DNA from 4 places in the Alkalihalobacillus sp. NPDC127517 genome. Region 4 is predicted to be linked to each of the others. Evidence: riboswitches for the same ligand, from Rfam matches in the RefSeq annotation. Region 4 holds a riboswitch; each other region holds the start of a gene.

Evidence for each region. Region 4 has a riboswitch for S-adenosylmethionine ahead of ACQKKO_RS15375 (2,3-diketo-5-methylthiopentyl-1-phosphate enolase). Riboswitches for the same ligand answer to the same signal wherever they lie in the genome.
Region 1: another riboswitch for S-adenosylmethionine. It lies ahead of ACQKKO_RS08560 (LLM class flavin-dependent oxidoreductase); the one in region 4 lies ahead of ACQKKO_RS15375 (2,3-diketo-5-methylthiopentyl-1-phosphate enolase).
Region 2: another riboswitch for S-adenosylmethionine. It lies ahead of metK (methionine adenosyltransferase); the one in region 4 lies ahead of ACQKKO_RS15375 (2,3-diketo-5-methylthiopentyl-1-phosphate enolase).
Region 3: another riboswitch for S-adenosylmethionine. It lies ahead of ACQKKO_RS05450 (transporter substrate-binding domain-containing protein); the one in region 4 lies ahead of ACQKKO_RS15375 (2,3-diketo-5-methylthiopentyl-1-phosphate enolase).

What each region holds. Positions count from the first base shown of each region.
Region 1 is NZ_JBNNQX010000005.1:216,551-224,085, reverse strand. It holds gene ACQKKO_RS08595 (DUF2264 domain-containing protein) at 1-727, shown strand, start outside; gene ACQKKO_RS08590 (N-acetylmuramoyl-L-alanine amidase) at 775-1,452, opposite strand; gene ACQKKO_RS08585 (YvrJ family protein) at 1,454-1,618, opposite strand; gene ACQKKO_RS08580 (sigma-70 family RNA polymerase sigma factor) at 1,808-2,431, shown strand; gene ACQKKO_RS08575 (sigma-O factor regulator RsoA) at 2,424-2,669, shown strand; gene ACQKKO_RS08570 (VOC family protein) at 2,687-3,115, shown strand; gene ACQKKO_RS08565 (hypothetical protein) at 3,273-3,485, shown strand; SAM riboswitch class I at 3,541-3,646, shown strand; gene ACQKKO_RS08560 (LLM class flavin-dependent oxidoreductase) at 3,708-4,763, shown strand; gene ACQKKO_RS08555 (ATP-grasp domain-containing protein) at 4,765-5,709, shown strand; gene ACQKKO_RS08550 (CopD family protein) at 5,757-7,379, opposite strand.
Region 2 is NZ_JBNNQX010000008.1:130,378-137,912, reverse strand. It holds gene ACQKKO_RS12605 (MFS transporter) at 1-509, shown strand, start outside; gene ytkD (RNA deprotection pyrophosphohydrolase) at 574-1,047, shown strand; gene ACQKKO_RS12595 (alpha/beta hydrolase family protein) at 1,051-1,830, shown strand; gene pckA (phosphoenolpyruvate carboxykinase (ATP)) at 1,883-3,460, opposite strand; SAM riboswitch class I at 3,642-3,752, shown strand; gene metK (methionine adenosyltransferase) at 3,884-5,098, shown strand; gene ACQKKO_RS12580 (gamma carbonic anhydrase) at 5,166-5,690, opposite strand; gene ACQKKO_RS12575 (alpha/beta hydrolase) at 5,803-6,585, shown strand; gene ACQKKO_RS12570 (beta-class carbonic anhydrase) at 6,712-7,275, opposite strand; gene mnmM (tRNA 5-(aminomethyl)-2-thiouridylate-methyltransferase MnmM) at 7,301-7,535, opposite strand, start outside.
Region 3 is NZ_JBNNQX010000003.1:251,753-259,287, reverse strand. It holds gene ACQKKO_RS05465 (SH3 domain-containing protein) at 1-975, shown strand, start outside; gene ACQKKO_RS05460 (hypothetical protein) at 1,103-1,396, shown strand; gene ACQKKO_RS05455 (hypothetical protein) at 1,380-1,775, shown strand; SAM riboswitch class I at 2,094-2,202, shown strand; gene ACQKKO_RS05450 (transporter substrate-binding domain-containing protein) at 2,289-3,101, shown strand; gene ACQKKO_RS05445 (amino acid ABC transporter permease) at 3,123-3,845, shown strand; gene ACQKKO_RS05440 (amino acid ABC transporter ATP-binding protein) at 3,842-4,606, shown strand; gene mmuM (homocysteine S-methyltransferase) at 4,593-5,528, shown strand; gene ACQKKO_RS05430 (YesL family protein) at 5,575-6,201, opposite strand; gene ACQKKO_RS05425 (carbohydrate ABC transporter permease) at 6,537-7,472, shown strand; gene ACQKKO_RS05420 (carbohydrate ABC transporter permease) at 7,485-7,535, shown strand, end outside.
Region 4 is NZ_JBNNQX010000011.1:14,134-21,668, forward strand. It holds gene pstC (phosphate ABC transporter permease subunit PstC) at 1-420, opposite strand, end outside; gene ACQKKO_RS15350 (phosphate ABC transporter substrate-binding protein) at 505-1,455, opposite strand; gene ACQKKO_RS15355 (DinB family protein) at 1,665-2,138, opposite strand; gene ACQKKO_RS15360 (AraC family ligand binding domain-containing protein) at 2,224-2,766, opposite strand; gene ACQKKO_RS15365 (methylthioribulose 1-phosphate dehydratase) at 2,778-3,404, opposite strand; gene ACQKKO_RS15370 (2-hydroxy-3-keto-5-methylthiopentenyl-1-phosphate phosphatase) at 3,401-4,084, opposite strand; gene ACQKKO_RS15375 (2,3-diketo-5-methylthiopentyl-1-phosphate enolase) at 4,087-5,310, opposite strand; SAM riboswitch class I at 5,388-5,496, opposite strand; SAM riboswitch class I at 5,684-5,828, shown strand; gene mtnK (S-methyl-5-thioribose kinase) at 5,909-7,120, shown strand; gene mtnA (S-methyl-5-thioribose-1-phosphate isomerase) at 7,133-7,535, shown strand, end outside.

The DNA of each region.
Region 1 (7,535 bases), on a different contig from region 4:
AAATAAAGTACTGGCTCGGCATCTGGGTCATGCGGCTATCTTTAATGCAGGTCACCCCAGGACAAATGAGCATACCCATACCTCTGCAAAGTATGAGAAGTTTGTCTACTCGAGCCACTTCGGTTTTAGTGTTCCCCGGGCAGAGTGGGGAATTGAGCAGGGAGCTTTTGACTCGATGCTTGCATTAAGTGAGCAGGACCAACTTTTCAGAGTGAAACGCTCGTCCACGTATAGTCAACTCTCAAAATCACTAATCAAAATGGATTGGCAGCCATGGAGAGATGTCACGATAGAAACATGGATTGTTCCAAGGCTCCCATGTCATTTGCGGATTCATCGTATCCGAACAGCTAGGCCACTAACTGCTGCAGAAGGTGGATTTGCTGTAGGACTTGGTGATGATGGAAATGGATCAATTATTGTAGGAGAAGGCAAAGCGCTCTATTCCTATAGTGGTGGAACAAGTGGAATTAAGCGGCTGTATGGAACAGGAGAGGCGAGGCTTGTGTATCCAAACATAAATACAAACATTATGAAGCCAAGAACCAGTATTCCAACAGTTGTGAGTACGCTCGAACCTGGAACACATATTCAAGCAGTTGCAGTGTATGGAGCGCCGGACGTTCGCTACGATGCGGATTGGGGTACGTATTTTTCAGTTGAGGAAAAGGAAGGCACGCTCGCTTTTTATCAAAAAGGAATAGATAAACCGATACTAACGGTATAGAAGAAGAACTCGACTCCCGCCTGGGATGTCGAGTTCTTCTTTTATACTTAACGAGCCTGGAACTGAACGAATTGCGTATTTGCGGTGATAAATAGACCGCTACGAAGCTCATACATCTTTGATCCATTCACAATCAATTCGCGTACGACGGTAAAGACTTCATCGCGACTGACTGTCTGATAGCGTGCACTCCAATCTGGACGGTTGTATACCCAGAGAGAAGACGCGAGCACCCGAACGGTTCCAATTGAGTCGTTACTACTGCCACCTACCTCTTGGATGAAGCTATTCCAGACACTTAATAGATTAGCTGGGCAGTTTTTGCCTGTCCAATGCTGATGGCTGACCACACGAGAGAGTGGAATGTCTAACTGATTCATTAAGCTCTGGATTAATTCAACCCCTCTTTGGCGTGTTGCGGTGAAATTCCCATCGCTATTCACACAAAGTTCAATTCCGATTGACTGGCTGTTCCCAATTGAACCTGCGTGCCACCCCACTTCATTAATCGGAAGGTGTTGATAGGTGGTGGAATCGTCTACTGTATAGTGCCAGGAGACTTGTCGGCTCTGGGCATCTGCTCCTTTAACATAGCGGGAATGCGTCTCTGCATCGGCTCCTGGGTTGGTGTTGGCTGTTTCGTGTACGGTGATGAAAGTTGGAGCAAGGCTTGTCCCTGGGCGGTTTGAGTTACTCGTTGGAATTAAATCTTGGATGATATTCATGTTACTCGTCCTCCTCATTTTTGGTTGCAAGCTTCCTTGTCAGGTCTTCAATGGCCAGCGTCTGTGCGGTGATTTGCTTTTCAAAACGAAACAGTAGATACAAGGCAACAGCACTTGGAAAACCAACGTTCGCAAGCAACATCGTCCATTCAGGCATAGTTCCCATCTTTTCACCCCTTTAAGAGAAGCTACTATATAAAGAGATCTCCATGAATAAAAAATCAACTTATTTCCCAAATTGACAAGAACATATATTCGCATTTTCTGTGTATAATGAGAACATAAGTTCTTATTTATTTTATGAAACGTTGATTATTCGTTGCTTGTCATCTCTTTAAAGAGAAAGGAGGTATGGATGATGGAGTTAGTAAACCAACGTGCCTATCAGGAGTCAAATGAGTTTAGAGAGTTTGTCATAACCTATGAAAAGGCTCTTAACACACCAGTCATTAAAGCATTTCTTGAAGAAGAACAGCATATGGAGCTGTTAATAGAAAGTATTGTAGAACCAACAGTTAAAAATAGGGAGGCTGTGAATGAATATTTTCGTAGTTTTTATATGGAGCTTCGACTAGTGAAATATCTTTCGCAACTGATCCACTTTTATTCTATTGATGTAAGCAAACGCTACAGGCGTCATTTCGCACGCCATTCCTATGTGATGGACCAACCACTCTCAGACGATCACTCACTCTATCTTCATGATGTCTTAGAATCGAAGGGTCCAAGCGTAGAGAGTCTTGTCACAGATGGAGGGCAGCATTTGGAGGAAATGATTGAGAATCCGGCACTATACAAACAGTTTCTCAAGCTCTCTGAGAAGCAAAAGCAGGTGCTGAACCTCTATTTTCTAGATGGACTCAGTCATAAGGCCATTGCCAAAAGGCTTGGAAGTACACCACAGAATGTTTCTCAAATTGCGACAAGAGCTCTTTCAAAATTAAGAACAGCTATAGATCAGGAGGACAAGCATGATTGATACGAAAAGACAAAAAGATCTCATTGAGAAGATGGAGCCGAAGATCAAGAAAAGCATTCGTCACATCCCTTGGCAGTACCGAGAAGACGTTGAACAAGAAATTAAGATGAAGGTTATGGAATCGATTGATAAGGTAAACACTTATGACGTTCCAGGTTTTTTTGAATACACAGCAAAAGAGAACGATACAAAAGCAGGAACTAGCAAAAAGAAGGCGAATTATAAGGGAACAAAATGATGAGAGTAGGGTAACGGATGAATATTAAGGCAAGACAAATCTTTGTGAATCTTCCAGTCAAGAATCTACAAAAATCAAAGTCCTTTTTTACAGAGGTTGGCTTTACGTTTAATCAACAATTCGAAGACGAAAGTGCAACATGCATGGTCGTTAACGAAACCATTTATGTGATGCTTCTTGAAGAAGACCGCTACACATCGTTCACCAAAAAAGAAATCCCAAACACAAGCACTCACTCCGAAGCGATTGTCGCGCTCTCCCTTGATAGCCGAGAAGAAGTGGACGAGGTTGTAAATCGAGCACTCGCTGCAGGAGCAGGAGCTTATAATGAACCACAGGATCACGGATTCATGTATGGATGGAGCTTCGCAGACATCGATGGCCACCTTTGGGAGTTCTTTCATATGGACATGGCAGCAGCAGAAGAAGCCCATGCCAAGCAGTAAGTATCTTCGGATGCTTGCTGTTTTTTTGGGGGGGAGGTGGATTGGAACGTTAGAGAGCAGAATGGAGCATTACACACCCTCATCCTTTTCAAACACATCAATTCTTGATACACTGAATATAATCTATTTTCTGAATCATGAGGTGGTGGGCGGCTTTATGAAGTGGTTTATCCTAGGGATAGTATTCTATTTTTTAGCTCAAGGAATCTTAAGATGGCTCGGCGTCCCCTTTAGTCCAGGTGATCTATTGCAGAACATGATCGGAGAGCCAACTCCCATCAAATCAGCATTAGTCATTGTTCTAGGAATACTTATCATTTATTTAATTTTTCGCTCAGTTCGTCATAAAACGCGAGAGAATGCATCTTGAAACTCTATGTTTGAGTAAATCTGATTAATCTGATAAAATTAATAGACAATCATATATCTTATCAAGAGAGGCAGAGGGACTGGCCCTATGAAGCCCGGCAACCGACACAGATGTACAGGTGCCAAATCCAGCAGAATGATGATCATTCTGATAGATAAGGAGTACGCACACGTCTTCTTATCGAAGAGGTGTTTTTTTTATTATAGAGTGGGGGCGTATCAAATGAAATATGGGTTTTGGCTACCGATTTTTGGAGGGTGGTTACGCAATGTTCAAGATGAACAGATGCCGGCAACCTTTGATTATGCAAAAAAAGTGATTCAAGCAGCGGAGGATTGGGGATACGATACAACTCTCCTTGCTGAACTTTACTTAAATGATATAAAGGGTCCAGGTGAAGATGTGCTCGAGGCATGGACTACAGCTGCGGCGCTTGCTGCGGTTACCTCAAAAATAGAGTTAATGACGGCGATTCGTCCGGGGTTCCATAATCCAGCGACTACGGCAAAGATGGCGGCGAATATTGATCAGATTAGTAACGGTCGGTTTACGTTAAATGTTGTGTCTGCCTGGTGGGCTGAGGAAGCGCGACAATATGGTGGAGTATTCACAGAGCACGATGAGCGCTATGCACGAACCGAGGAGTTCATTGATGTGTTAAAAGGACTGTGGACAGAAGACTCCTTCACTTATGATGGAACTTACTATCAGTTAAAGGATACGAAGCTTTCACCAAAACCTGTTCAGCGTCCAAATCCGATTCTTTATGCTGGTGGTGAGAGTGAGCAGGGCAAAACAACAATCGCTGAAAAATGTGACGCCTACGTGATGCACGGTGGTACAGTAGAAGAGATCCGCGCGAAGATTGCTGATATGAAGGAACGTCGGAAGAAAACGGGGCACACACCATTTTCACGTTTTGGAATGGCGGCTTACGTCATTTGTCGTGATACTGAAGAAGAAGCCCAGGCTGAGCTTGCCCGCATTACGGATGTGAAGGAATCTGATGCCTATGCGGGATACGATGATTTTACAAGCAAATCGCAGCTGGAACAGCAAATTAAACTGCAAGACTACTCTGTATCCAACCGCGGGTTACGACCTGAATTGATTGGCACACCAGAGATGATTGCCAAACGAATTTTGGAGTATGAAGAGGTTGGGCTTGATCTAGTGCTCTTACAATGCTCGCCGCAATATGAAGAAATGGAACGCTTCGCTCGCGATGTGATGCCCGTTGTTGAACAACTAAGAAAGCAAACAAAGGAGACAATCTAAGATGAAGAAGATCTATGTCATACATGAAAATCAGGAGTGGACCGTCCACTTATTTAACAGATTAGAAGAGTTAGGCTTACCATATGAGGATTGGCATTTAGGCAGTGGAGCTATTAATCTAAACGATGCTCCTCCTGAAGGTATATTTTATTCGCGTATGAGTGCTTCTTCTCACACGCGAGGTCACCGTTATGCGCCTGAGCTTGCAGCAGCAGTGCTGGCTTGGCTCGAACGTTACGGTCGTACGGTAATTAATAATAGCCGGGCATTGCAGCTTGAGGTGAGTAAGGTGGTTCAATATATGGAGCTTGAAAAATTCGGCGTACGCACACCAAAAACAGTGGCTGCGGTTGGCAAAGACCAAATTCTACAGGCTGCGGATACATTTGATGGACAAGCTTTTATTACGAAGCATAATCGTGCCGGAAAAGGGCTTGGTGTCCAATTATTCCAGGACAAACGAGCACTCCAAACGTATCTTGAGAGTGATGCCTTTGAAGAGCCAGTTGACGGGATTACTTTGCTGCAGCAATATATTCAGGCTCCTGAGCCATACATTACACGTTGTGAATTTGTAGGAGGAGAATTTGTTTATGCGGTGCGAGTTGATACATCTGAAGGCTTTGAGCTATGCCCGGCAGATGCTTGCTCGATTGAAGACTTATTCTGCCCAGCTGGGGAAGAGCCAAATGCGAAGTTCCAAATTGATCATAGCTTTAACGAACCAGTCCTCAGTCAATATGCTGACGTGTTAAAAGCAAATGGCGTGCAAATTGCGGGAATTGAATGCATTCGTGATCAAGAAGGAAATCTGTATACGTATGACATTAATACAAACACAAACTACAACTCAGAAGCCGAGGAGAAAGCTGGTGTATTCGGTATGCTTGAGGTAGCGAAATATCTTGGTAGTCGTTTAAAAGAAGAGCAGGAAGCTCTCGTTTAACAAAAAAACGTTCTGTATCCACTATGGGTGCAGAACGTTTTTGTGTATTAATGATGAAACCCTCCACTCATTGAATCAAGCTCAAATGAGTCGAGTACCTCGCCACTTTCATTAAGGATTTCCACCGTATGTGTTTCATACCAGCTCTCATCGCTGTCTGTGATTAAGACGAAGGTTTGATTTTCAATCGGTGTGGTGACCGTTTCTCCGGTATAGATGATCCGTGCTTCCGTTGCTTCTGGATTAGGTGTATAGCCAAAGGTTACATAGGCGAACCTGAAGTCTGGGTTGTGCCAAGTCCCTGTTTCAAAACGTTGAGTTTGCGTACCATTGGTGCTGGCACGATTAAATCCTCCTTCTAAAACAAGTCCACTTAACGGAATACGGGTGAATTTCTCTTGATTCACAGTAAGTTTTTCTAGCCCAAGATCTGTGTCATCAACTGTATAGATTGCATAGGCTACATCCGTACCAACATCTTCCCAAAGAACATTAATTGCAGCATCTTCAGGGTGACTCGCCGCAATAGCATCTTCTATCTCAGAATAAGAGGTGTTATCCACATAGATTTCTCCAGGAGTTAGGGACATCATGATGCCTGTATAAGAAGAAACAACCAGAAGTCCCATCATAAGTGCTGAGAAAAAGGTGCCCCTTGTTAGTAATAATATGGCTAAACCAGCTAAGAAGAAAATGATGGACAGATAAAGAAATACAAACCCAATTGGTCCAGGTGAAAAGGATAGCAATTGAAACTGAGAAAGTGGTTCTTGGATGAACAGCTGAGTGATCCAGCTAACGGGCTCAGTTTGAAGCGTACGCAACACTTCGTGAGGGGGCTCAAGCTCAGACATAAACCCTGTCACAGCGAAGATGAATAAAGCAATCACAGATTCAGCACGGAAGGACCGTTTTAACTGTGGCGCTGTTAGGCGAGGCTTTTTTAAACTAAGCATAATTAAGTGCCGTAGCCCGAAAAATAGAAGTGGAACATACAGAATATGTTTGATAAACAAAAGCTGACCATAAGATAACAGCCACCCGTTAAAATAATCCTGGGTAACTTCAGTAAGTAAGAAAAAGCCTGTAAGCGATAGGAGTAAAACAGCTCCAGCGGCAACGGGTGAGAACCATTTATGAAGCGATTGGCTATCAGGTAGCTCACGTGCATACCAGCCCATGACAAACAGTGGACCGATCCATGCAGCTACGCTGATGAAGTGGATAAAGGTAGAAACAAAACCCATCCAACCTGATATGGATGTCCCATGACTTGCCCAGCTTGCACAAGCCATCAGAAGAACGACTCCAGCCAAAAGGGAATAATGCACCACAGGTGTCGATAGCTTCTTCGTTCGATTTAAAACGAACATACTACTGACAACAATTATTGCACCAATCAACGCTTGTCCTGCTAAGTACGTCAGTAAAACAGTTGTAAAAGCATCAGACCACTTTGCACCAAATTGGCTTGTCAGCGTATTAATTACATTCACAACTGGTACAGCAAGCAAGATTGGTATGGAAAGAAGAATACTTTCCACTGTTTGTTTAGATAACGTAATGTGTACCCGAAGTCTTTCTGGCAAAATCTGCAGAATATAATATCCGGACACAATCGCAAACGCAATATATAGAAACACATTTGATAATTGAACAATGATAACCATGACCCGCCCCCAACAAATAAGATCATTATTATTGTAACCACCACACTTAAAAAGAGACAAGCGTCTTAGTAAGGGAAACATATGATAAATCAATGAATGTGACGAACCTGTTCACAGAGTCAATCAAACGTTTGTTTAAACTGTAAGCAGTAAGGT
Region 2 (7,535 bases), on a different contig from region 4:
TATTTTATTTATCCACTAGCCTGGAAAAAGACTATGGCATTCATGACTTAAAGAAGGGATTTGTGCTGGCCTTTCCACTAGCTGCCCTATGCTTTGCTTCCTATATAACCGGTAAGCTTATCGGACAAGATAAATTATTAATGAAGTGGTATACGGTTGGTGGATTAGCCATTGTAACGGCTTCAACTTTATGGATCGCTTTTTCTGAAAATATTTATGTGCTGCTTACAGCTTTGTTTCTAGCTGGTCTTGGTATAGGAGCTGCCTTGCCGAGTCTGGATGCATTTGTTACGGAAGGAATCGAACAAAAGCAAAGAGGATCAATCACCTCATTATATAGCAGCATGAGATTTGTTGGAGTGGCGATGGGTCCTCCAATTTTTGCTGCGTTATTAAATGTAAATCACTTCCTTCTTTTTTCACTACATGCGTTGATAAGCTGTATAGCCCTTATTCTAACGTTCCTTTTACTTAAGCCTGAGAAGTCAGTCAAAGGCTCCTGGGGTTAACGATGGACGCATATGGACAGAAAAGGTATACTGCTAAAAAAAGCAGAGGGAGTCAACGACGATTATGCATACCTTTCTGGATGTTTATCAACGAACTGTATACCTCTCATTCTCCGAAGCCCCTTTTTCTGATTCGCCTAAACATGTGTGGGTCATTTGCCGTTACCAGGATCAGTGGTTATTAACGAATCACAAAAAAAGAGGCCTTGAATTTCCTGGGGGAAAGCTTGAACCTGGAGAGCTTCCTGAAGAGGCAGCGAAAAGGGAAGTGTTAGAAGAGACGGGGGCTGTCGTATCAAACCTGTATTACCTTGGTCAGTATACAGTTCCTGGTTTAGACATCTGCAAGAATGTTTATATGGCAACGATTCATGAATTAAACAAGAGCGATCATTATTATGAAACAAACGGACCCGTTTTGGTAGATGAGTTACCAAGCCGAATTGGAGAGCATGAAGAATATAGCTTTATTATGAAAGATGATGTTCTAAAGAATTGTCTCCAGTACATAAATGATCGTCAATTTGAGTGGGTGTGATCCTTGGATAGAATTATTGACAAACAAAGAGTACCTTCACCGCATCCTGACATCCATCTGTATTTAATAACCTATTTGAGTGAGGGCTATAAGGTAAAGGGTTATTTAGCTGAACCGACGTGGAGTAATTCTTTACCTGGCCTCCTGTACCTTCGGGGTGGAATCAAAAATGTAGGGATGGTTCGAATTCAACGGTTAATTCAGTGGGCATCTGAAGGATTTATTGTCTTTGGTCCTTTTTACCGAGGAAACAAAGGAGGAGAGGGCAATGAAGACTTTGGAGGTCAAGACCGATTAGATGCAGTGTATGCGGTCGATGTATTAAAAGAAAACGAACGATTTGATCACGAACAAGGCATTCATTCAATAGGGTTTTCAAGAGGTGGAGTGATGGCACTTTGGGCTGCCATTTACCAAAAAGAAATGAAAAGCATCATTAGTTGGAGTGGCGTGACCGATATGTTTTTAACGTATCGTGAACGAGTCGACCTGAGACGGATGATGAAGCGAGTGATTGGAGGGACCCCTACTAAATATCCAGAGCGTTATGATTTTCGCACGCCATTAAACCAGGTGGGCGACATCCATGCATCTGTACTGATTATCCATGGGGAACTCGACGAGCATGTATCCATTGAACATGCGTATCAATTGGAAACGTTGCTTGAACAAGAGAAAAAGCATGTGGAAAGCTGGTATTACAAAACATACAGTCATCAATTTCCGGTTCGCCAGCAGCAAGTCATCTTGCAAGAGGCAGCAAAATGGATGAAGCGACAATAACGTACAAAAAGAAGAGCGCCCCAAAAGGGAGCGCTTCTTTTTGTGTATCGGGTTACTTCGGACCTGCTTGTAAAACGTCATCTGACAACTCTTCAAAATTCAAAATGTTTTTCTTGAACTGGTTTGCAAGCTCTGTTGCTTTTAAATCATACGCTTTTGGGTCTTCCCATGTTGTCTTTGGATTAAGAACGTTATCAGGTACTCCAGGACATTGGATGGGAACATGCAACCCAAAGAATTCATCTTCTGTCGTTTCTACTTGTGATAATTCCCCTTGAAGTGCTGCTTGCACCATTGCGCGAGTATAAGAAAGACTCATTCTTGCCCCCGTACCATATGGTCCACCTGACCATCCCGTATTGACTAAAAATACTTCGGCATTATGCATATCAATGAATTCACCTAGCATGGATGCATAATGCTTAGGTGGTAATGGTAGAAAAGGAGCACCAAAGCATGTGGAGAAGGTAGCTTCGGGTTCTGTAACGCCTCGTTCAGTTCCGGCTAGCTTACTCGTGTATCCAGATAAGAAATGGTACATCGCTTGTTCTTTTGTCAGCTTACTTATTGGAGGCAAGACACCAAATGCATCTGCGGTTAAAAAGATAATCGTCGAAGGGTGTCCAGCAATGCTTGGTTCAAGTGCATTTGGAATGTAATGTAGCGGGTACGCAGCACGAGTATTTTCCGTTCGTGATACATCATCGTAGTCAGCCTTCCCATTTTCAGCAACCACGACATTCTCGCACACTGTGCCAAACCTGATGGCATTCCAGATCTGTGGTTCATTTTTAAGGGAAAGATTGATGCACTTAGCATAGCACCCACCTTCAATATTAAACACTCCATTTGCCGACCAGGCGTGTTCATCATCACCAATTAACAACCGATCTGGGCTTGCTGAAAGAGTGGTCTTACCTGTACCAGATAATCCAAAAAACAAGGCGACGTCACCCTCTGTGCTCGTGTTAGCTGAGCAGTGCATAGGGAGAACCCCTTCAAGTGGTAATAAAAAGTTCATAACAGAAAAGATTGATTTCTTCATCTCACCTGCATATTCTGTTCCACCAATTAATACGATACGTTTTTCAAATGAAATGATGACAAATGCTTCCGAGCGTGTTCCATCCGTTTGAGGATCTGCTTTGAACGTAGGAGCTGATACGATTGTAAAAGACTCCTGCCATGAATTCTCAGGTACTTCATCTGACCTGATAAACAGCTGTTTTGCAAAAAGCTGATGCCATGCGAACTCATTTACCATTCGAATAGGTAGTTGGTACGTTGTATCTGCTCCAGCAAATCCATGAGTCGCGAAGATCTCTTCTTTTTCACTTAAATGAGTTAAGACTTTATCATAAAGAGCAGTAAATAGATCACTTGAAATAGGTTGATTAACAGCCCCCCAATGAATAAGTGACTCAACGGAATCTTCTCTTACAATGAATTTGTCCCGAGGAGAACGACCAGTATATGCACCTGTCTCGACGCTAAGTGCACCACTTTCGGTTAGCACACCTTCTTTATTTTGAAGTGCTTTACTTACTAGACTAGGAACAGAAAGATTATGTTGTACTCTAGATTGAGATAAGAGGTCTTCAAGCGCAATAGCTGTATTAAGTATGTTCATAATATGATACTCCTCTCCAATTAAGTTGCTTAATAATAACTTATTTTTTAATTAGTATAACACATTTAAATAATTAGTCTATACTTTTGTTAGGTTCATCTATTTAGGTCATTCAGATCGCATGAAAGCCTTGAATAGATTGACTTTCAAGAAAGAATGATATATACTTCATGGCGAACGGATCTTATCGGAGAGCCGGCGGAGGGACAGGCCCAGTGAAGCCCAGCAACCACTACTTTACTAAAAGTGGAAAGGTGCTAACCTGCAAGGCAATTGCCTTGAACGATAAGAGGTTAAAGGACAACATTTCAACCCTTTTCCTCAATATAGAGGAGAAGGGTTTTTTATTGTGTATATTTAATCTCAACCTGTGATTAGGCTGATAAGAGAAGCTTAGACTCAATTGGAAGGGTGATGTTTAACATGACAGAACTTAAAAGTAGACGATTATTTACATCCGAATCAGTAACAGAGGGACATCCTGATAAAATTTGTGACCAAATTTCTGATGCGATTTTAGATGAAATTTTAAAGAAAGACCCTAACGCTCGTGTGGCGTGTGAAACGTCAGTTACTACAGGAATGGTGTTAGTAGCAGGAGAAATTACAACAAGTACATATGTGGATATTCCACGTGTGGTACGTGACACGATTAAAGGAATTGGTTATACACGTGCGAAATACGGATTCGATGCGGAAACGTGTGCAGTCCTTGTTTCAATTGATGAGCAATCGGCTGATATCGCACAAGGTGTTGATAAAGCATTAGAGGCTCGTGAAGGACAAATGACAGAAGCAGAAATTGAAGCTATCGGTGCAGGAGACCAAGGATTAATGTTTGGTTTTGCTACAAATGAAACGAAAGAGTTAATGCCTTTACCGATCTCTTTAAGTCATAAGCTTGCACGTCGTGTGGCAGAAGTCCGTAAAGAAGAAATTCTTGATTACCTTCGCCCAGATGCAAAAACTCAAGTAACGGTTGAGTATGATGAGCAAGGGAAGCCTGCTCGTGTTGATACGATTGTTATTTCAACTCAGCATGCACCAGAAGCAACATTAGAACAAATTCAACATGATTTAAAAACACATGTCATTAAACATGTGGTACCTGCTGAATTAATTGACGAAAATACAAAATACTTCATTAATCCAACTGGACGTTTTGTAATTGGTGGACCTCAAGGGGATGCTGGATTAACAGGACGTAAGATTATCGTTGATACGTATGGCGGTTATGCACGTCATGGTGGAGGCGCATTCTCCGGTAAAGATGCAACAAAAGTAGACCGCTCTGGTGCGTATGCTGCACGTTATGTTGCGAAAAACATTGTTGCTGCAGGTCTTGCTGATAAAGCAGAAGTTCAGCTTGCGTATGCGATTGGTGTGGCTCAGCCTGTATCTATCTCTGTTGATACATTTGGAACAGGTAAAGTGTCAGAAGAAGAGCTTGTGTCTCTTGTTCGTAAAAACTTTGACCTACGTCCAGCTGGTATTATTCGTATGCTTGATCTGCGTCGCCCAATCTACAAGCAAACTGCTGCATACGGCCACTTTGGTCGTACAGATGTGAGCTTACCTTGGGAAAAAACAGATAAGGCTGCAACATTAAAAGAACAAGCTAGCGTAAAAATGGCATAATAACTAAGATAAGCTGCATCCATTTGGATGCAGCTTATTTTTTATATTCATTCAATTAGGGCTAGAATCAGTCGTTGGTCTCAGATTGAAGCCTTTTATAATATTGTCCCTTTTCCACGTATTCTGAACGAATTCGTTCCATATCAGCACGATCTTCTTCGGTCAGCTCTCGTATGACTTTGGCGGGTCGTCCAAACGCAAGTGTATGAGCAGGAATCTTTTTTCCTTGAGGAACAAGACTTCCAGCACCGATAAAAGCACCTTCACCAATCTCCGCACCGTCCAAAATGATAGATCCCATACCGATTAATGCTTTTTTGTGAATCGTACAACTATGTAGCATAGCTTGATGCCCTACTGTGACATCGTCCTCAATAAGAAGTGGATAAGCAGGGCTTTGGTGAAGCATGGACTGGTCTTGGATATTCACGCGTTTTCCAATACGTGTTGGCGAAACATCACCGCGAATGACCGTTTGAAACCAAATGCTTGATTCATCACCAATCTCGACATCGCCGGAAATCGTTACATAGTCAGCAATAAAAGCACTGTCTGAGATACGTGGTTTTTTGTTCAGATATGAATAAATCATGTAGGTTCATCCTTTCCGTCTCTTAAAAAAAACGCTATACTTAATCTTAACCTAATTCGATACGAAGGTAAAAACCAACGATGACTTATGTGGTAGCAAGGAGCTGAGGAATGTGTGGAAATGGGAAGTATCTGAGCCTAGAGGTGTCGTTGTGATGGTTCATGGCGCAGGTGAACATCACGGACGTTATGAATGGCTAGCAAAAAAATGGAACGAGCATGGCTTTGATGTCATTATGGGTGATTTACCTGGTCAAGGTAAAACAAGAGGTCGCCGCGGTCATATTCAGTCCTTCGGCCAATACTTAGATACTGTTGAGGAGTGGCTTGATGCAGCAAGAGAAAAAAGGCTTCCAATCCTTCTTTTAGGACACAGTATGGGAGGACTCATCTCCATTCGTACCGTGATGGAACGAGATAACTCACTAATCTATGGTGTCATTTTATCCTCTCCATGCCTGGACTTGAGTCATCCACTACCGAAAGTAAAAAAGGCTGCCTCCAAAGTATTACAGCATGTGGCACCAACCTTTAGCGTGAACTCCGGAATCCGCTCCGATCGAGCAACCCGAAATCAAGAGGTAGTAGAAGCTTATTTGACTGATCCCTTAAAAGTGAGTAAAGTGTCCGCAAGATGGTACCAGGAACTTGAAAAAACGATGCGACTTACAAGAAGATATCCAGAAAAATTCCCAAATATCCCCTTGCTCGTCCTTCAGGCAGGAGAGGATTTTCTTGTTGATAAACAGGCAACTCAGGAATGGTTTAACCATCTAGTCCTTACCCACAAAAGCTACAAAGAATGGGATGGGTTATATCATGAAATCTTTAACGAACCTGAGCGAGATGAAGTGTTTCGTCATGCTGTGAGCTTTGTGAATTTAATGTTTCCTTGATGAGCAGACAGAGTTGTGTCTGCTTTTTTGTGTAGATAAGAAGTGAAACGATATAAGAAGAACAAACTATTTTACGAGGAATCAATTAAAAACCCCCTCCATCTTTAGGTGGAGGGGGTTCGCTATCTATCTCGCTTCGCCACGTTTTAACAGTTCAAGCTTTCCTGTTTCAGGATGAATAACAAGTCCGTGAACAGGTACTTCTTTTGGCATCAGAGGATGGTTTTCAACAATGCTTACGCTATGGCTAACACTTTCTTCAACATCGCCAAACCCAGTTAAGAATTGTTTAATATCGACACCTGCATAATCAAGCGTGTCGATTGTTTTCAAGTCAACACCGCGCTCTTCGGCCTTTTTCAGGAAGCTCTCGGATTCGAGACCGGCCATTCCGCACATATGGTGGCCAATAATCATCACTTCTTCTGCTTGTAGCTCGTACACAGCAAGTAAAATACTTCTCATAATACTTCCAAAAGGATGAGAAATCACGGCACCTGCATTACGAATGATTTTTGCATCACCTTGTCCTACGTTCATGGAACGAGGAAGCAGCTCGGCTAAACGTGCATCCATACATGTAAGGATCACTATTTTTTTGTTAGGGAACTTCGTTGTTTGATAGTTTTCATACTCTTTTTCATCAACGAATTGCTGGTTAAATTCAAGAATGTTGTCTAAAATGGACACGTTTCTTCACTACCTCTCAATATAATTAGCGTTTTTCAATGGCGATGATAAAGGGTGGAGCATTTTTTTGATTAATAAAACCATACCGCAAAACATGGGCTTTGTCTTGTGGAAGCTGTTCAACAAAATCTAAAACTTGATCTTTTTCAATTGCTCCCTCAGGGTGACCATGGTAAACCACGAGTACAATCATCCCACCAGCTTGCATAGCCTCAAACAATCGAGAGATAGCCTCAATCGTTGTTTTGGCTAAGGTAGTA
Region 3 (7,535 bases), on a different contig from region 4:
AGTGGCGCGCTAGACGCAGTTAATCAATTAAAAAGAATTCAATTACCCATTATTAATATTCAAGATACAATTAGATTATCTGGGATAAGTGAATCTATTTCTTCTATCAACCGACTTTCAGGAATAGTTCATACGAGTTACTTTACAGATATCTCTAAATTGACAAAGGCAATGAGTCAAATACATTCCAACCTCGATCTTTCTAGTATAAGGCACTCTATCAGTACTATTAATAGTATAACTATGCCGGTTGTGGAATTAAGTAAGCAAATTCAAAGTATGAGTTTGGCTAATTATAACCTAAATACATTAATTCCGGATATAAGTCATGTATTAGAAAGTATTAGAGAAAAATCTATTAATATTTCATCAGTTGATATTTCATCAATAACTGAGAAGTTAAATGTTATATCATTCGAAGAAATAAGTGTCGAAGAGGATGGTACGATCAATTACCAAAATGAGTGGTTTACAAGAGAAGAAGTTCAGGAGATCGTTAACAAAGCAATAAATGATAGTTGTTTGCTTCTCCAGCAGGAAAGCAAGGATATAAACGTAGTAATTGCAGAAATACAAAAACATAAGCAGCCACTGTATCAACAGATTCTACTTAACCTTATATGTGGTGTAATTCTCTTTCTTGCTACTCCATTAATGCAAACAGTACAAGATTCTATTACAACTATAATGATTGAAAACAAAACGAAAATAATCAAATTAATCAAAGAAGAATACCAAAGTCTAAAGTTAGAAGTAAGTGAACAAAATCATATTAGACTAGTAAAGACTGAGAGTATGTTTGTACGAATAACCAATAAGAAAAATGCACAGCCAGTAGGAAAAGTTAATTTCGGAATGGTTGTTCAAGTGCTTTATAAAAATAAAAACTGGTCATTGATTGAGTACGAAAATGAAAATGAAGAAATTGTTACTGGTTGGGTTTATACTCGGTATTTAGAGAAATTAAATAAATAAAATTATGTCATTTCTGAAAAGGGTAGTTTCATACTACTCTTTTTCTTTTTTAAAAAGGTAATCTTGTATTGGTGCACAACTGTTTACATGGGAATTTTTCATCATTAAGATAATGGAGGAGATACTCATGAAAAAAGAGCACTTTAAAGTTGAAGGAATGGACACAGAATTTGTTGAATTTCGACACAAAGAGCATAATATTTTGTTCACAAGATTCGAACGTATTAGGTTTAAAGGAGAAAAAGTTAGAGAAGAGGCCAAATATTTATACCTTATTTATATTTTTCGTAAAAAGCATAAGGTAGTAAAAAATAATGATGAAAAGGCAATGGGCCCCTTTAACATAATTTGTTTTAATCAGGTCTATCATACCTTCGATTCAACAATATGTAGATGCACTACGTATGCCATACAAAAATAAAAGAGAAAAACTTGCTACGATAGAAGAAGAGAGACTACTAGTTCGTTCAATTTATGTTCGATTTGAAGATGTAATTAATGCAATTACAAGTATCTCAAATGAAGAAGAAAGTGAGGAAAGAGATTACGTTAAAAAAATCGTTACAGAGACATACGGTGATATATTTAGGAAGATACGTTGGATTTTAGATGAGGAAAATGATGTCGATGAGTTATGGAATTTTGTCTCGCCATTTCATAGATCTATTAATAAAAGGTGGGATGAGTTAGAAATTGTAATTCATGATAAAGGAATTCAGGCCGTAATTAGGGGAGAAAGTGTTACTCATCTCTGGATTAATATATTGCGTTGGATTGAGGAGCATAAACTCCCATTATGATATTGCGTTGCAACCGGTGCATATTAACCGTAGAAAATTCACAACAAGCCGAGAGTATCAATCTTTGTTAACAGGAGAAACGTATTATATTGAGGCAAAGATTAACACAGAGCGTGCTATGCTTACTATTATAAAGATGCTAGATAAACTAGGAGTAAAAGCATATACGCCACTATTAAATAGTAAAAGTTAAATAACAAACTAATTTCTAATTAAATGAATCAGATTTTAAACGCATTGATGGAATGAAAAAATCATATTCCCCAATTGACAAAACCCCAAAACTTTCATAACATTGTGAAATACATATAACTTCATATCTTATCCAGAGTGACTGAGGGACAGGCCCGATGACGTCCGGCAACCATCATGTGTGACATGAAAGGTGCTACTTCCTGCAGAATGATTTCATTCTGAGAGATAAGTTTTTTATTGAAACGCCTCTTTCTGATGAAAGGGGCGTTTTTTGATTGTTTATTCAACTATGCATCTACATAAAAGGGGAGAGTTTACATGATGAAAAGACATGCTCGTTTGACTCAATCGGTTGTTGCGGTTCTTGGTTTGGCGGTTCTAGCAGGTGGGTGTTCTGTTGGAAATACCACAACAAATGAACAGGTCATCTTAGTTGGTACGCAGAATGATTACCCACCTTTCGCGTTTGCGGATGAGAGCAATGAACTAACTGGTTATGATATTGAGGTGGTCCAGGAGATCGATAAGCGCTTGGATGGCTATGCGTTTGATTTTGTGGCGACGCCTTGGGATAGTATGTTCCTGGCGCTTGAATCCAATAAGATTCAGGTAGTGGCGGATCAGGTGGCGAAAACGCCTGAGCGTGAGGAGAAGTATTTGTTCTCAGAGGAGTCGTACTTTGCTGCGGAGACGGTGATTGTGGTGAAGTCGGGTGAAGAGGATATTGAGATGATTGAGGATCTAGAGGGGAAAAAGGTCGGGGCGCTCGCTGGGGATTCGTATACGCTGTTGCTTGAGGAATACAACAAGGATGCGGAGAACCCAATTCAACTGGAGTACAGTGAGAGTGGTACACCTGCTGAGATCCTGCAGGACGTTCAGAACGGGCGCGTGGATGCGTATGTAAATGATCCAATTATGATTGATACGGTGCTCGATAAATATGACTTAGATGTTGAGATTGTGGGTCAGTCGTTAGTGAATGACAATATGGGCATTGTGTTCGCACAGTCGGAAGAGGGCGAGGAGCTACAGAAGCTAATTGATCCGATCTTAAAGGAACTGAAAGAAGACGGGACGCTTGCCGAGCTTTCAGTGAAGTGGACAGGTGGAGAGTATATTCCGGAATAGAGTGGAAGAGGGGAAGACATCATGGAGAACTTACTAGACCTTCAATTTCTAATTGAAAGCATTCCATATATTTTAGCGCGGCTGCCAATTACGCTTGGGATTGCGGTAGGATCGCTCACCTTAAGTTTAGTGATTGGGCTTGGGACTGCATTGATTAAAATTTACCGGGTTCCTGTATTGCGGGTGATAACATCAGTCTATGTTTCGTTTGTGAGGGGCACACCGCTTTTAGTGCAGCTGTATCTCGTCTTCTACGGGATTCCTAAGGTGATCTATTTTCTGCAGCGGGAACAAGGGTGGCTGCTTGGGCTCGATGTGAATCTGATTGCTCCAGAGGTGTACGCTCTCTTAGCCTTTTCCTTTAATCTAGGTGCGTATTTATCAGAGACGATTCGTTCGGCAATTGAGTCGGTGGATCGCGGGCAGTTTGAGGCGGCAAAGGCGATTGGGATGAAGCCGACGCAGATGATGCTGAAGATTATTTTCCCGCAGGCCTTAATTGTAGCGATCCCGAACCTTGGAAATATGTTCATTACTACGATTAAGGATACGTCACTTGTCTTTATTATTGGCGTGATCGATATTATGGGCCAGGCGAAGATTCTTGGCTCGCGTGGGTTAGCCTTTTTTGAAGTGTATATTGCGGTGTCGATTATTTATTGGATCGTGTGCCTGATGGTGGAGAGGGTGCTTGTGATCATTGAGAAACGGGCGCGCAGATATGAAAGAGGGATTGCATCATGATCAAGCTAGAGAATTTACATAAGTACTTTGGGAAACACCATGTGCTAAAGGGGATTGATCTTTCGGTGAACAAAGGAGAGGTTGTGGCGATCTTAGGTCCAAGTGGCTCAGGCAAATCAACACTCCTGCGTTGCATGAACTTTCTTGAGGAGCCAACAAGTGGCTTCGTTGAAGTGAGTGGGAAAAGAGTAAATGTGGAGTCGGCTAGTAAGAAAGAGATTCTGGCACTTAGGACGTCTACCGGCATGGTGTTCCAGCAGTATAACCTGTTCAAGAACTTAACGGTGCTCGATAATGTGATGATTGGTTTAACGAGTGTGAAGCAGCTGAAAAAGAATGAAGCGAAGCAAAAGAGCATTGATATTTTAGAGCGTGTGGGTCTGGGGAACCGGTTAAATCATTTTCCTGCGCAGCTATCAGGAGGACAGCAGCAACGGGTTGGCATTGCCCGTGCCCTTGCAATGAATCCTGAAGTCATGCTGTTTGATGAGCCGACGTCTTCTCTTGATCCGGAGCTTGTGGACGAGGTACTAGCAACGATCAAAGAGGTAGCAAATGAAGGCAACACGATGTTTATTGTGACGCATGAGCTTCAGTTTGCCAGAGAGATCTCGGATCGCGTCATTCTTATGGAGGACGGCAGGATTGTGGAGGTAGGGACGGCAGAACAGATCTTTACGAACCCAAGGGTAGAGCGAACAAGACAATTTTTAGGACGATTTATTGAAGAAGGAAGGAAGGTTGAACATGAATCCAATTGAACAGATTCTCACGGACTTTCCTTTAATGGTTTTGGACGGAGCACTGGCGACCGAGCTTGAACGCTATGGCTGCGACCTAAACGATCCGTTATGGTCAGCCAAGGTGTTACTGGAGAAGCCGAGAGTGATTAAGCGCGTTCATACCGATTACTTTGAAGCTGGGGCAGACTGTGCGATTACGGCGAGTTATCAGGCGACAGTGAAGGGTTACAAGAGAAGGGGTTTAAGCGAACTTGAAGCCGCTATGTTGATTAAGCAATCGGTTGAGCTTGCGGTGGAAGCGCGGGATACATTTTGGAGTGTTGAGGCGAATCAGTCTGGACGCCCCAAACCGCTTGTTGCTGCATCTGTTGGTCCGTACGGTGCCTATCTTGCTGATGGCTCTGAATTTCATGGAGACTATGGATTATGCGAAGAGGAGCTCGTTTTATTTCACCGAGATAGAATCCGACTCTTAGTTGAAGCGGGGGCAGATGTGCTGGCATGTGAAACCATTCCTTGTCTAGTAGAGGCAAAAGCCATTGCACGTGTGTTAAAGGACTTTCCTGATGTGTATGCGTGGGTCTCGTTTAGCGCAAAGGATGAGCTACATATTAATAGCGGAGAAAGAATCGCCGATTGTGCCGAGTGGCTTGATGGAGAAAAGCAAATCGCAGCGGTAGGTATTAACTGTACGGCTCCGCAGTTTGTGGAATCGTTAATTACTGAGGTAAAAGCGAACACGCAGAAACCGATTATTGTGTATCCCAATTTGGGAGAAACGTATGATCCAGAGAGTAAGCAGTGGAGTGATAAGGGTTCAGATGAGCCATTTGTGGTAAACACCAAACGATGGTTTGAAGCTGGGGCAACGGTGATTGGTGGCTGCTGTCGGACGACGCCTGAGGATATTCGCGGAATTCGGGAGTGGGCGCGGGGGTAGGGAGAGGGAATCGACTTATGGGTCGATTCCTTTTTTATTTTAAGCATCACCCCTCTGCCTCTACCACCCGATCCACCTTCCGAAATGCTAGCTTCGTAGAAAGTAACACCACCAGCCCCATCGCACTCACGCTAAAAAAGAGACCGATTCCTGAAACGAACGTAATCAGAAGATAAACTCCAAAAAATCCAAAGATCATCGTCAGGCTTGCGACCGGATTATAGATGGCAAGCAACACGGCATTTTTGAGATGCGTTTTGACAGGTGCCTGAAATTCAACATATAAGGAAAGAAAATAACAAAGAATCAATAGGAAGAAGCAGGCTATGATAATGGTTGCTACATACATGGCTTGAGAGATGCCTGTATTCATCGTCTGGAGAAATTGAATGTTACTAATAAGGACGATGGATAAAAGGATGACACACAGTCCTATTACGTTACTTTTTATCCATTCTTCTTTGTAGAATGTCCAAAAGGTTTTAAAGATTGATCCTTCATTTTGGTTAAGGAGCTGCCTGATAGTTGCAAGCAGCGCCACAGTTGCAGGAAAGAATCCAAAGAGTCCAAGTCCCAGAATCGTGAAGAGGATCCAGAGTACATTAATGAAGGCTAAGCGATAGAACCAAACACAGAACGTATAGATTGGACCGGAGATGGCGTTAAGATACATAGAGCTTCCTCCTTTTTGTTATAGACTATATCATGCTTCCGGTGTATTTTTGAGGGAACGGAAAGGGATGTAAAAATAATCTCTAGAACGTAAAAAAGGTTCACCCTAAGTGGACAGGCTATTCCCACGAAATATGGGGATTTCGTTGATGGATCTACTTGTCTGTTCTTTGTAAGTATTGGTTTAATAACGTTTTTTGAGTGTGGAGCTCTGTGTGCCTCCAACTTATGCGAAATACTAAGAAAGTAAAATTTGTGCGCAGAACAGTCAAGATCGTTCATTTATGTAAGCGCTTTAAAAGGGTAAGATGAGCTTAACCCAGCTAGAGAGGTGAAATGAAAGCGCAACCAAAAAAGTTCTTTCGTAAAAAAACTCAAAAGAATAAAAGTCCATTAAACAGTTGGCGTGATGCAGTTGCAGGTTGGGTCTTTATTGGTCCAATGTTCATTGGGACATCCATCTTAGTTATCTTTCCGATTCTGTCTTCATTAACGTTAAGTTTTACGAACTGGAATATCGTTGCAGGCTATGAGAATGCGGAGTTTATAGGACTTGATAATTTCGTTGCTTTGTTTAATGACCCGCTCTTCATAAAGTCGTTAGGTAATAATTTTATTCTTCTATTAGCGATACCGATTACCTTATTTATCTCATTAACGTTGGCTACGATTATCAACAAATATATCTACTTCAAGGACTTCTTTAAGGTCATCTTCTTTATGCCTTTTATTTCAAGTATTGTGGCGGTTGCTGTAGTCTTCAGGGTGCTATTTCATCCAACTCAAGGTCCAATTAACCAATTGTTAATGACACTTGGAATTGATAACCCACCAGGATGGATTGCGGATATCTCGTTTGCCTTACCGTCCGTTATGATCATTATGATTTGGACGGGGATAGGCTTTAACTTAATTATTTATTTGGCAGGTTTGCAAAGCATTCCTAAGGAGCTGTACGAGGCTGCACAAATTGATGGTGCTTCTGCTTGGTACCAGTTTAAGAGTATAACGATTCCACTTGTTTCACCAACAACCTTTCTGTTATTTGTAACAGGAATCATTTCTAGCTTTAAGATCTTTGATTTAATTATTGTTTTAACAAATGGTGGACCAGCGAACTCGACTAAGGTTCCAGTTGTCTACTTATATGAAAAAGCCTTTCTAGACTTACGAGCAGGCTATGCCTCGTCGATCTCATTAGTTATTTTCGTCATTATTTTAATCATCACATACCTGCAATTTAAGGGGCAGAAAAAATGGGTGAATTATTAAGGGGGTGAGCGTATGAAGAAACCGATTAATGGTAAAAAGATCTTAGTTACAGTGTTGATGTTC
Region 4 (7,535 bases):
TGGAATCCCAACAAGTAGTTCAATAACAGGTTGTAAAATTCGTTTGCCCCAAGAAGGTGCAATTTCAATCATGTAGATAGCAGCCCCAACCCCAAGCGGAGCAGCTACTAAAGCAGATAAAATGGTTACTGCAAATGATCCAAAAATAAACGGGAGTGCACCATAAACCGGTCCACCATTTGCTTCGCTTCGGGTTGGGTTCCAATCAAGGCCTGTTAAAAAGCTGATTGGGTTTACTCCATTCACCACAAATGCCTGAAGCCCCTTAGTCATCAGGAAGAGTGTAATAGATATAGTCGCCAAAATAATAATTGTCGCGCAACCATAAACAATGATTTTCCCTTTGCGCTCAATCTTTTCAGCGTTACGATTGTTTTTCTTTAGTAAACGGTCATGGACAGTTTGTTGCTGTGCCGCCATAACAATGGCCCCCTTGCGATAGATATAGAAGATAAAGGCTGGAGAACACCTGATAGGGGTCTTCTCTCAGCCTATTTAACTTGTTTATTGTACGTCTGTTTGGTTTCCTTCGGCGTCACGCTCAACTTGCATATCCGTTGATGGGATGTATCCAAGCTCAGGAACGATCATTTGTTGAACATCATCGCCCATCATGTATTCAAGGAACGTTTTAGCAAGACCTTCAGGCTCACCATTTGTATAAGAGTGCATATAAGCCCAAACTGGATATTCACCAGTTGTTACATTTTCATCGGTTTGCTCTACGCCATCTAATTTTAATGGAAGAACAGTGTCATCATTATAGTAAGAGAATGCAAGGTATCCAATTGCACCTTCTGTTTCAGAGATGATTTGTTTAACAGTGTTTGAAGAATCCTCTGTAATACCTTCAGCTGGCTCAGCACCATCTAAAGCGTAATTAACAAATGTAGCACGAGTACCAGAAGAATCCGGACGGTTTACTAGAGTGATTTCAACATCTTCTCCACCAAGCTCAGACCAGTTTGTTACTTCACCTGTGAAAATGTCGATAAGTTGTTCAGATGTTACATCTTCAACGCCTACTCCTGGATGAGCAGCAGGTCCCATTCCTACTACAGCGACACGGTGGTCTACTAATTCATCAGCAGGAATTTCTTCTTTTTCTTCAGCAAATACATCAGAGTTTCCAATATCTACAGATCCATCAGCAACTTGGCTAAGACCTTGACCGGATCCACCAGCCTGTACTTGAATGTCAGCACCGGCATTTTCTGCCATAAACTCTTCAGCACCTGCAGCCATTAATGGTTGAATTGCACTTGAACCAGATAAAACTAATTGACCTTCTGCATCTCCGCCAGCTGCTTCATCTTCTTCTTCAGCTGGTTCTGTTTCAGATCCACCTGTAGAATCTGTTCCCGTATCTTCGCTATCATCATTACCTCCACATGCAACAGCAATCACAAGTAATGCAGACAACATCATGAATAAAAGAAGCTTTTTCAATTTCAATGTAACAACCTCCCTATTTTCTCTCCAAATGGTTTACTAGGCGTTAGCCTCTCTTTCAACTGAAGTATAAGCTTGTTCTATTAAGGAGTTATGATCTGAATGTAAAGATTGTGTAAAGAGAAAGAAAGCGCAATCATTTATAAGCGTTTACATAGCCAACATAAAAAAGAAACAAATCCAGTTTTGGATTTGTTTCCGAGGTGTTGCTCTTATGATTGCTGCTCAATTGTTGGACCATATACGCCAGGTACATTAAGCCCAGCTTGACGTAATAGCACTGTCATTTGACCACGATGATGTCCTTGATGGCTTACAAGCATTCGAAGAACAGCACCTTTAGGACTTTGTGCTCCAAAGAAATCAACCATATCAGTAAAGCTTTCATCTGTCCATGTGTTTTCCACTTGATCTAGAAGTGTTTGACTGACTTCATTATACGTATCAACAATCGTTTTCGCTTGATTTGGTACTGCAGAAGAAGGATTGCCTACATTCTCCACACCTGCAATGGAAGCAAAAAATGGGATCGTGGTTGTTAAATGCCAGCCTAACCACCCGAGTGAGCTATGACCTTCAACAATTGCTTGGTCTAATTTCTCGTCTGTAAGTGACTCTAGTACTTGAAGTGTTAATTGTTTCTCACGAGCCCACTCTTCTAAAAAATCAGCTTTAGTTCTAAACATTTCTTATCTCTCCTTATCATTCAACCAGTCTTTACTTGTCTAGTATAGCCAGAATGATGAGCAGAGAAAAGAAAAAGGCCTTTATTTATTGAGCTTTCTTAAAATCAGGATCATTAAATGCGTGCGCAACCCATCCCTCTGGATCAATAAACAGCCGAACAGCTACAACTTGGCGTTCATCTGATAATGTAAAGAAGTGCGGAATGTTAACAGGAACGGAAATGACATCACCAGGTGACAGATTAACATCAAAATACCCTGTTTCGGCACCTTTTATCACAAATGTACCTGAACCTGCAGTAATCGCACGCACCTCATCTTCAGTATGTGTATGCACTTGCTCAAACTTTTTTAAGAGTACATCTAAATCGGGTGTTTGTTCATTTAAGGCAATCACATCCCATTTTTTGTACCCGCGACGTTCTGCAAGAGAACGAATGTCTTCATCAAATATGGAGAGTACTTCTTCCTTATCTTTATCTGTTAGGTGACATTCATTTTGTAATCGTTCTGGAAGTTTTGCTGGATCCCAATATTCATACAATACTTCCTGGCTTTCCAAAAATGCGCGTACCTCAGAATCCTCTTTGATCGTTTGCCCTGTTTGACGAATGTGAATGATAGCCATGTTTTTTCCTCCTATTTGATTACTTGTTTTAATCTTAAATGGTACTCAAACAAAAACTCAAAAGCTTCAAGATGCTTCTTGGCTTCAAATCCATTTTTACCCCATACTGTAATGCCGTGGTTTCGTATAAGAACACCAACCACTCCTGGCCTAATTTCATTTGCAACAGCTTCTGCAAGTAATGGAAGATCCGCATGATTTGGTACGATTGGAATCGTTATCGTTGCATCTTCTTCCCAGAGGTTAAAAGCTTTGATCAGTTCTTGTTGCCCAAATGTGATCTCTCCCTCATCTGCATACAGCTCTGATATCACATTATTGGCAATCGTATGCACGTGGAGCGAACATCCTGCATCTGTTTTTTCATAGATACGTTGATGGAGAATGGTTTCCGCCGAAGGTTTTAATGGTGTATTTTCTACAGGCTGACTAGTCTTATCAACTAGCAAAAAATCCTCACCTGTTCGCTTTCGCTTGTCTCTGCCACTAGCTGTTACAAGAAACTGCAGGGGAAAATGGGACACTTTCACTGAAAGATTTCCACTCGTTCCTGGAAACCAATCCCGTGCAGCCAGTTCATCCTTAATATCCGCTAGTTCTTCCCAATGAGCTGCGTAGGAAAGCTGTGTACCCTTCACTTTGTAACCTCCTCTCGTCTCTCTTCAAATTGATGAATGATTTCGTGAAAGCTTGTAAACGCTGAATGGTTAAGAGACAGTTCGCGACACTTATCTAATAGAAAGGATCCGCAAGCAAAGACTTCATCCGCTTCTTTTGCTGCCTGCAAATCAGTAATTGAATCCCCAATCACAATCTTGTAGTAGGTTTCACTTGGGTAATGTCTTAAAATCGTTGGTTTACAGCAGCCACAATCATTTGAACAAAGCGAGTCACAACGATGTGGCCACGTAATGTGAATGGTTGGTTGATCAAAACGACTTCCGTTGCAGTATAAGCTGTGCGTTATTCCATAAGGCTTAAGGATAGGCTCTACAAAAAAATCAATTCCTCCACTTACAACCTTTAACGGAATGTGATTTTCTCGTACGTATTGAAGAAATGCTGGAAACCCGTCACGAATTTCAGCTTTGTTTAACACAAAATCAATGATCTCTTCCTTATAGCTTGAGGGGATTAATTGAAATAACTGGCCAACCCCTGACCGAATCGAGACTCGCTCAGCTAAAATGTCATCTTTAATTGCTTCCCAGCCAGGCGGGTTCACATGCTGCATGATGGCGATGATGTTATCTTTTGTTGTAATCGTCCCGTCAAAATCACAAAAAATAATCGGTGTTTTTTCAAATCTCTCTTTCATTTCTAATTCCCCCACAAATCAAGTGCTGCCTTCAGTTCTGGTGACTCCTTTGCCGCATCTGTTAAAGATGTGTCCATTACACCTTTAATCGCATCTCTAAATGCTTTTGCTCCGTCTCTTGCACCACCTGGATGTCCGTGGATTCCACCACCCGCATTAATTACACAATCACGGCCAAAGTCATGAATAAGTTTAGGCGTTAATCCTGGATGGATGCCTGCTGATGGAACAGGGAATGCCTTTTTCAGTTGACGCTTTTCTGTCAGTGCATGTGCAATGGCATCTGTTTCTGTTTTATCCAGGGCAACACTTCCATAAGGAGACGGGAATAACACAAGATCTGCTCCGGCCAATCGTAACAGCTTACCGAGTAACACACGGTTTGAAATGCCGTGAAATGGTGAGGCAGTTAGAGCCCCAGATACCGCTGGATGCGCCATAATTGGAACATGGATCTCAGGGTCTTCCGCTAATGCCTGCAATACATCCAACCCATAAGCAAACACATTAAATAATAAAGCTGTGGCTCCCTGGTCCACGGCTTGTTTTGCCTTTTCTTTTAATTCAAATGTTCGTCCAGTGAGATTCACAGCATAGAGCTTTCTTTCTCCTGTCTCTTCATACACTTGGTTTATAATCCTGCTCCCTATCTCTACTCTCTCACTGAAAGGGGTTAAAGAATTATCAAATAAAATCTCGTCATCTTTAACCAAGTCAACCCCACCTAGAAGTTGATCTGTTAATTGCTGACTAAATTCCTGTGTATCCTTACCAATCATCCCTTTAAAAATACTCATTACGAGGGGGCGATCATAGACACTAACAAGTTCTCGTATACCTTCTATGCCAAATGAAGGGCCAGGAAATGACTGCTCTAGCTCCGGAGGCAATTCCATATCAATTAATTTAATTTCTCCATCAAGCGATAACTTTCCAAATACAGTTGCTAGGATCGCCGGAAGGTCACTCGAAAAATTCGCTAGCGGGTAGGCGATTTTGATCCGTCCAATGGTGCGGGTATTCTTAAAGTAGCTTATGGTTTGTTCAGATGATTCTTCTTCGACTACCTCTACCACCTCGCCCTTATGACGCTCCAGCTGCTGTTTTTCAAGTGCGGGTAGATGGGTCCATGAACCAATGGTTAAACCAAGCGCAATGGACTCTGCTTTTTTATGTAAATCATGTTTTTGATCAAATACTCGATACGTAACGGTTATAAAGCTCATAAATAATCTCCTCTCCATACAAACAAAACCGCCCTCTTAAATGAGAAAGAGGACGGTAGCAATCATTTTATCTTGTCCTCTTATCTACCAAGTGATCTTGTGAGAATTAGCACCTTGAGTGGACATAAGTCAAAACAGGTTGCCGGGTATCATCGGGATCTTCCCTCCACCAGCTCTTCATAAGAGTAAAATCAATATTCAGTTTATAATGTTGATAAATATACTAAGGATTATGACAGCGTCCATCTATTCTGTCAATTAGCAAAAATCATTTTATCAGAATCTATTGACAACTGAATTCTTTCCTCGTAATATTTAAACCAATTACTCTGATTGGGAAAATGAAGATAACTCCTAATAATTGAATATGTAACTCTTATCGAGAGCTGGCTGAGGGAATTGGCCCTATGAAGCCCGGCAACCGACCTACTCATTCTCATGTGTGAGAATGAAAACCTTTAAGGTTTTAAGGCACGGTGCTACATCCAACAGACTCAAGTGAGTCTGAAAGATAAGAGGTTGAATCCTAGTGTTCAAGCCTCTTTCTTTCATGAAAGAGGCTTTTTAGATTTTATTTTATAAAGATGGAGGAATTCCTGTGACAACCTTTACTGAACGATATTTCACAATGACAGAGACCGAAGCGATTGAATATGCCAAAACGTTGTCGATATTTCCTGAAGGCTCTGCTATCACATGCGAGGAAATTGGCGACGGAAACTTAAATTATGTCTTCCGATTAGTTGATCCACAAACCTCACAATCCATTATTATTAAGCAAGCTGGCCCTGTTGCCAGAATTTCTGACGAGTTTAAGGTATCCCCTGATCGTAATCGAATTGAACATGATATTTTAAAAATACAAGGAGAATTAGTTCCTGAATTTGTTCCAGAGGTCTATCATTATGACCCTATTATGAATTGTACTGTTATGGAGGATCTCTCAAATTACACCATTCTCAGAAAAGCATTCTTACATAAACAAACGTTTCCGTTGCTAAGTGATCATCTTTCCACATTTCTTGTTCAAACGTTACTTCTAACGTCTGATCTTGTGCTTAATCATAAGGATAAGAAAGAACAGGTAAAAGCGTTCATTAATCCTGAGCTTTGTGAGATCACAGAAGATTTAGTGTATACAGAACCATTTTACGACTGCCATCGAAATGAAGTGTTTAGCGAGACGCTTCCTTATGTCCAAGAAGAGTTTTGGGGGGACGAACAATTAGCGCTAGAAACCGCTAAGCTTAAGTTTCAATTTCTAACAAAGGCACAGTCTCTCATCCATGGAGATTTCCACACTGGATCAATCTTTGTAACGGAACATCAAACAAAAGTGATTGATGCCGAATTTGCGTTTTACGGACCAGCAGGTTATGACATCGGTAATATCATCGCTAATTTAATCTTTGCTTATGTCAATGGTGAAGAAACGATTGAAGATCCGATCGAACGTGAATCGTATACGTCGTATTTACTTACCACGATACGAGAACTTGTTGACCAGTTTAAAGAGAAATTCACATATGCATTTTATGATCAAGTCACAGAACGGGTCGCTGAATATCCCGGGTTCTTAGAATACTATTTGGAGGAATTACTCACCGACACAGCAGCTGTTGTAGGTCTTGAGCTTTCACGCAGAGTCATTGGGCTTGCACCCGTAGAAGATCTGACAAGTATAACGGATCCAACGAAACGAGCATCTGCTGAGATTGCTTGCTTAAAGGCAGCAAAAGTGTTTATTTTAAACAGACAGGATTTCTTTCATGGAGAAGATTTCACTCGCGTCATTAGCGAATATGTGTAAGGAGAGAGAATAATGAAGCAACTTGTTGATGTCATTCAATCCGTTTATCTGTCTGAGGATGAAGGGTCATTGGTGATTTTAGATCAAACCCTCCTCCCAGGTCAAAAGGTATATGCGGAACTAAAAAATCCTCAGGACGTTTGGGATGCTATTGTTCAGCTTAAGGTGCGGGGTGCACCTGCCATTGGGATTGCCGCAGCTTATGGGGTGTATCTAGCGGTGAAACACAGTTCTACTAAAACACTGGATGAGGTAAGACGTACGTTCTCTGATAATAAAATGTATCTTGGCTCCTCCCGTCCCACTGCCGTGAATTTGTTTTGGGCCCTGGACCGGATGGAAGCTCGATTTGAACAATTAGTTAGTCATTCAGATGGAATGCAGTCGATCACTTCTGGTTTACTGGAAGAAGCAA